Syntrophotalea carbinolica DSM 2380: one gene and its partner. Each later gene encodes a partner of the first gene's protein in a complex. Links are inferred from orthologs where the notes say so. Each region holds a gene or a part of one and is shown in the gene's direction. Other genes may lie near its edges.

Region 1 (3,480 bases):
CACATCGAGGTCATTGTTCGCCAGATGTTGCGTCGAGTGCGGATCAAGGAGCCCGGCAACACCCGGTTCCTCGCCGATGATCAGGTTGAGCGCTGGGAGTTCGAGTGCGAAAACCGCAAGGTTGTCGGTGAGGGCGGTGCTCCTGCAGTCGGGGAGCCCCTCATGCTGGGTATAACCAAGGCGTCGCTGTCGACCGAGTCCTTTATTTCCGCGGCGTCGTTCCAGGAGACAACCAAGGTCTTGACTCAGGCTGCTATCGAAGGCAAGATCGACTACCTTCGCGGGTTGAAGGAAAACGTCATCATGGGGCGTCTTATCCCTGCCGGTACGGGTATTTCCAAGTATCGCAGTGCCCACTTGCTGATTGAAGAACCCGAGGAAATTGAAGAGCCTGTGCCTGAAGATCTGGAAGATGAAACCGCTGGTGCAGACAGTGCCCAAGCGGCTTCCGAAGAGTCGGTGGCGGAAGGCAAAGATTGATAGAGAGAAAATATAGGGGGCGGCTAAAAAGTGCTTGACAACCGCCCCCTATATTGATAGTTTGAGCGGGTTTTTCGCCCGATAAAATCGTGTAGTTCTTTTTTAACTTTTCAGGAAATTGATAATTCGGGAGTATATAGATGCCGACCATTAACCAGCTGATTCGCAAGGGCCGCGAGAAGAAGGTACGCAAGTCCACTGCGCCGGCGCTCAAGTGTAATCCGCAAAAGCGCGGGGTTTGTACGCGTGTTTATACCACGACACCCAAAAAGCCGAACTCGGCCTTGCGGAAAGTCGCTCGTGTTCGTTTGACTAACGGTATTGTGGTGACCTCCTATATCCCCGGTGTTGGACATAACCTTCAGGAACACTCCGTCGTGCTTATCCGTGGCGGCCGTGTGAAGGACTTGCCGGGTGTTCGTTATCACATTGTTCGCGGCGCGCTTGATCTTGCTGGCGTTAAAGACCGTAAGCAGGGTCGTTCCAAGTATGGTGCGAAGCGTCCCAAGTAACCAGGTGCGTGAGGGGTAAACATGCCGAGAAGAAGAGAAGTTGCCAAGCGGGTTATTTTGCCTGACCCTAAGTATAATGACCGTACGGTGGCCAAGTTTATCAACGCCATCATGCTTATGGGTAAGAAGAGCACCGCCGAGGGCATTGTTTATGGTGCCTTTGACTTGATCGCCGAGCGTTCCGGTGAGGAAGCTCTGGATGTTTTCAAGAAAGCGGTTGAGAATATTCGTCCTATGCTCGAAGTCAAGTCTCGCCGCGTGGGTGGTTCGACCTATCAGGTGCCTGTTGAAGTTCGCGCCGACCGGCGTAATGCGCTGGCTATTCGCTGGCTGATTCTGTATGCGCGTGGTCGTGGTGAGAAAACCATGGTCGAGCGTCTGGCTGGTGAGTTGTTGGATGCGGCTGCCAATCGTGGGGCTGCAGTTAAGAAGCGGGAAGATACGCATCGCATGGCTGAGGCCAACAAGGCGTTCGCCCACTATCGTTGGTAGACGGCTTTACGGAATATTAGGAAGGAATAGATAGTTGTGGCACGCCAAGTATCCTTAGAGAAGACTAGAAATATCGGCATCATGGCGCACATCGATGCCGGGAAAACCACCACCACTGAACGTGTGCTTTATTATACCGGTGTTTCGCATAAGATCGGTGAAGTGCATGATGGTGCGGCAACCATGGACTGGATGGAGCAGGAGCAGGAGCGAGGGATTACGATCACTTCGGCTGCTACGACCTGTTTCTGGAGGGATCATCGCGTAAATATTATCGATACTCCCGGCCACGTGGACTTCACCGTGGAGGTTGAGCGTTCGTTGCGAGTCCTTGACGGTTCGGTTGCGGTCTTTTGCTCTGTTGGCGGTGTCGAGCCTCAGTCCGAGACGGTTTGGCGGCAGGCTGACAAGTATCGTGTTCCGCGTATAGCTTTTATTAATAAGATGGACCGGATTGGTGCCGACTTTGATCGTGGCGTCAATATGATCCGTGAGCGTCTCGGGGCTAACGCTATTCCTCTTCAGCTGCCTATCGGCAAGGAGGATAATTTCTCTGGAGTGGTCGATCTGGTTGAAATGAAGGCCATTGTTTGGGACGACGAGAGCCTTGGTGCCCGTTTTGAGGTTGTCGACATTCCTGCCGACCTGCAGGAGCGAGTAGATTCTGGTCGCGAGCTGCTTGTCGAGGAGGTCTGTACTCACGACGAGGCCCTGATGGATAAGTATCTCGGCGGCGAAGAGATCACTCTCGAAGAGCTGAAGAACGGTATTCGTAAGGCCTGTATCGATATCAAGATTATTCCCGTGCTTTGCGGTAGCGCCTTTAAAAATAAGGGTGTGCAGAATCTGCTTGACGCGGTGATTGACTATATGCCTTCGCCGGTTGACGTTCCTGCGATTACCGGTGTCGTGCCTGATACGGAGGAAGAGATCACTCGTCCGGCGGGCGATGATGGGCCTTTTGCGGCGCTGGCGTTCAAGGTTATGACTGACCCGTTTGTCGGGCAGTTGACTTTCTTCCGGGTTTATTCCGGTGTTGCAGAGTCTGGTGCTACGGTGCTGAACGCGACTCGGGATAAGAAGGAGCGGTTTGGGCGTCTTTTGAAGATGCATGCGAATAAGCGCGAGGAGATCAAACAGGTTTATTCTGGTGATATTGCCGCAGCGGTAGGCTTGAAGTTGACCACTACTGGTGATACACTTTGCGATCCTGCTAATCCTTGCTTGCTCGAGTCCATGGAGTTCCCTGAGCCGGTCATCCATATTGCCATAGAGCCTAAAACTAAAGGAGATATGGACAAAATGGGTCAGGCCCTTGGTAAGCTGGTGCAGGAAGACCCCACTCTGAGGGTCCGTACCGATGAGGAAACGGGGCAGACGATCCTTTCCGGCATGGGCGAGCTACATCTTGAGATTATTATCGATCGACTGCAGCGTGAGTTCAAGGTCGATGCAAATGTAGGGGCGCCTCAGGTTGCCTATCGTGAAACGATTACCAAAGCGGTTGAGGTGCAGGGTAAGTTCGTGCGTCAGTCAGGTGGTCGTGGCCAGTACGGTGACTGTTGGCTGAAGCTTGAGCCTCAGGAGCCTGGCGCTGGATACGAATTTGTCGATGCTATCAAGGGTGGAGTTATTCCCAGGGAATACATTCCTGCCGTCGGAAAGGGTGCCGAAGAAGCTGCTGAAAACGGCGTGGTTGCCGGTTTCCCGATCGTCGATGTTAAGGTTACCTGTTACGATGGTTCGTACCATGATGTCGACTCCTCCGAGATGGCCTTTAAGATTGCTGGCTCCATGGGATTCAAGGCCGGTGCTGCAAAGGCTTCGCCTGTACTTCTTGAGCCTGTGATGGCTGTTGAGGTCGTTGTGCCCGAGGAGTATATGGGTGATGTTATGGGTGATTTGAGCAGTCGGCGTGGGCGCGTCCTGGGGATGGATGCTCGCGGTGGTGCACAGGTTATCAACAGTAACGTTCCTCTTGCCAGCATGTTCGGGT
Region 2 (2,856 bases), 1.1 Mb from region 1 along the record:
TAGGGGGGCGGTGCAACAAAGGTGAGCTGACGGGTCGATTTGTCTGTATGTTTTTTGTTGACTTGCCGGACTTCGTTGGATATATTCCTGTCCTCTGATCGTGGCGCCACGTGATGTGGTGACAAAAGAGTTGGATTTCCGCCAGGCTGGATCTAAGGAAACGGCGGGGCCTTAAGCCAGGGTTGGAACGGAAAAAAAGATTGACAAACAATGTGACGGTTAAGTAAAATGCCGCCGCTTTCATGGTGGGTGTAGCTCAGTTGGTAGAGCACTGGATTGTGGCTCCAGTTGTCGAGGGTTCGAACCCCTTCACTCACCCCATTTATCTACTACGCCCGTCTACCGTAGACCATGGCGCCGAACCTTGATAGGTTTCCGGCCCGGTTGACGACTGACGGGCTTTTTGTTTTAATGACCGCATATATATTAAGTTGACCTCTGTAGGGCGGTCGGCTTTGCGGCATAACTGTACTTATCCTTTATTGCGAGAGTGGCGGAATTGGCAGACGCACTGGATTTAGGATCCAGCGGGCAACCGTGGGGGTTCGACTCCCCCCTCTCGCACCATTCACTCCGGAACCGCCCCCTATATGAATCTAGCGGGGCGGGAATCGCACATGTCGCTGTGCGACTTTGCGTCAGATGTCCGGCACTTATAAATTACAATAAGTCTTATTTTCAGTGAGGTGACAATCAATGAACGTTAAAGTTGAAGATATCAGCAGCATTAAAAAGAAGCTGTCTTTTGAAATTTCTGTCGAAGCTGTTGATACCGAGTTCAGCAACGAATACAAAAAGTTGTCCAAAACCGCCAAGATTCCCGGGTTCCGCAAAGGTAAAGTGCCTCGGAGCGTTCTTGAGCGTCAGTACGCCGGACACGTTGAAGGGCAGGTTTTTGAACGGTTGGTGAATGAGACCTTTTTTAAAGCCCTTGTAGACGAAAAAATTAATGCCGTTTCCGCACCGGAAGTTGTAGATAACGGTCCATTGAAGCCCGGTCAGGCCTTTACCTACGAGGCCGAAGTGGAAGTTCGTCCCGACGTGGAGGCAAAAGACTATATAGGTCTTGACCTTAAAAAGGAAAATTTTGCCGTTGAAGACCAGGATGTCGAGGATCGTCTGCAGGATATGCTTAAAAGCCGGGCCAAGGTGGAAGTGTCCGAGCGTGAAGTGGCCCAGGCGGGAGATATTGCCGTCATCGATTTTGAAGGTTTTGTAGATGGCGAAGCGTTTGCCGGTGGCAAAGCTGAAGGGCACGAACTCGAACTCGGTTCCAATAGCTTTATCCCTGGTTTCGAAGACCAGGTTGTCGGGATGGAATGTGGGCAGGATAAAGATATCGAGGTTGCCTTCCCCGAAGATTATGGCAACGAGGAACTGGCCGGTAAGCCTGCCGTGTTCAAGGTTCGCCTGAATCAGATCAAAGAACGTGTGTTGCCGGCGTTGGACGAAGAATTCGCCAAGGAAGCCGGGCTGGAATCTGTCGAGGATCTTAAAATCAAGATTCGTGAGTCCATTGAAGGGCAGGAGCGCGATCGCATCGAGAAGGATTTTCGCGAGCGTATGACCGATGCCCTGATTGAAGCCAATGAGTTTGAAGTGCCGGAGGGTATGATCGATTCGCAGATCGACTACATGCTGAAAAACCTGCAGAATCGGATGCAGGCCCAGGGCATGCGCCTTGAGGATATGGGCATCAACGCCGAATCCTTCAGGCAGATTTATCGCGAGGTTGCCGCCAAGCAAGTCAAGGCGAGCCTGATTCTGGAAGCGATCGCACTGCAGGAAAACCTCAAGGTCGAAGAAGACGAAATCAAAGATAAACTCGAGGAAATCGTAGAGACCAGTGGCGCTCCCAAAGAAGCTGTCATGAATTATTACAGCAACGACGAAAGCCGCCGCGGACTGGTTTCTCAGATGGCTGAAGAAAAAGTCGTGGCCTTCCTGACAGGAAAAGCCAAGATCGAAATGGTCGACAAGGAAGCTCTTGAAAATGCCAAAATGACGGAGGAGTGATCTTATGAGTCTTATCCCCATGGTTGTTGAGCAAACTGGCAGAGGCGAACGAGCTTACGATATTTTTTCGCGCCTGCTCAAGGACCGCATTATCTTTTTGGGCGGAGCCGTTGATGATCAGGTTGCCAATCTGATCATTGCTCAAATGCTGTTTCTTGAGTCCGAGGATCCTGAAAAGGAGATTTTTCTCTACATCAACTCGCCCGGCGGAGTGGTGACAGCGGGGATGGCCATTTACGATACTATGCAATATGTGCGCTGTCCGGTGTCCACGCTCTGCGTTGGGCAAGCCGCTAGCATGGGTGCCGTATTGCTGGCTGCCGGGGGTGAGGGGAAACGTTTTGCACTGCCTCACGCCCGTATCATGATTCACCAGCCCTGGGGTGGTTTCCAGGGGCAGGCGACGGATATCAATATTCATGCCCAGGAAATTCTTCGTCTGCGTGAAACGCTCAACGGTGTATTGGCTTCGCACACCGGGCAGACTTTAGAGAAAATCGCTACCGATACCGAACGAGATTTCTTCATGGGTAGCGAGGAAGCTAAAAAGTATGGTATTGTTGACGATATCGTTAAAAGGAAAGTCTAAGCTTTTTAGCACGGAGGATTTTTGTGAGCGATCATGATGGAAAGTCCGGATATCTGACATGCTCTTTCTGCGGCAAGGGGCAGGACGATGTCAAAAAGCTCATTGCGGGTCCTGAAGTTTATATTTGCGATGAATGCATTGAGTTGTGCAAGGACATAATTGCCGAGGAAGCGAAACTGGAGGATGATGCGGAAAGCGGGCCCAAACGCCTGCCCCGTCCATCGGAAATCAAAGACGCTCTTGACGAGTAT

Evidence for each region. The genes of interacting proteins can lie anywhere in the genome.
Region 2: the proteins of rpsG (region 1) and tig are in contact, whole or in part, in a crystal structure (PDB 3GTY), measured with the Thermotoga maritima proteins. The link is inferred for Syntrophotalea carbinolica DSM 2380 from one-to-one orthologs. Residues at the interface, in WP_004081843.1 of Thermotoga maritima: Lys34, Lys52, Lys55, Glu59, Arg62, Gln63, Glu66, Asn67, Lys69, Val71, Arg95, Ala109, Lys110, Lys111, Gly112, Arg113, Pro114, Glu117, Glu121, Ile124, Ala125, Tyr127, Asn128, Asn129, Thr130, Gly131, Lys135, Asp139, Arg142, Met143; in WP_004081061.1 of Thermotoga maritima: Glu122, Val124, Val129, Leu130, Tyr133, Glu188, Gly259, Ile262, Tyr263, Glu266, Ser270, Glu273, Gln274, Glu277, Arg308, Gln311, Ile312, Ser315, Tyr316, Glu325, Arg329, Arg336, Leu363, Phe366, Trp367, Arg373, Leu377, Arg381, Leu384, Glu387.

Annotation. Positions count from the first base shown.
Region 1 is NC_007498.2:848,060-851,539, forward strand. Bases 1-2,748 are described here. They hold rpsG (30S ribosomal protein S7), read left to right. Parts: upstream 1-1,013; coding sequence 1,014-1,484; downstream 1,485-2,748. Other genes in these bases: rpoC (DNA-directed RNA polymerase subunit beta'), read left to right, coding at 1-480; rpsL (30S ribosomal protein S12), read left to right, coding at 621-992; fusA (elongation factor G), read left to right, coding at 1,521-2,748. In the rest of the region: more of fusA, read left to right, coding at 2,749-3,480.
Region 2 is NC_007498.2:1,971,846-1,974,701, reverse strand. It holds tig (trigger factor), read left to right. Parts: upstream 1-696; coding sequence 697-2,016; downstream 2,017-2,856. Other genes in the region: clpX (ATP-dependent Clp protease ATP-binding subunit ClpX), read left to right, coding at 2,629-2,856; clpP (ATP-dependent Clp endopeptidase proteolytic subunit ClpP), read left to right, coding at 2,021-2,605. UniProt on the Bacillus subtilis protein: Involved in protein export. Acts as a chaperone by maintaining the newly synthesized protein in an open conformation. Functions as a peptidyl-prolyl cis-trans isomerase.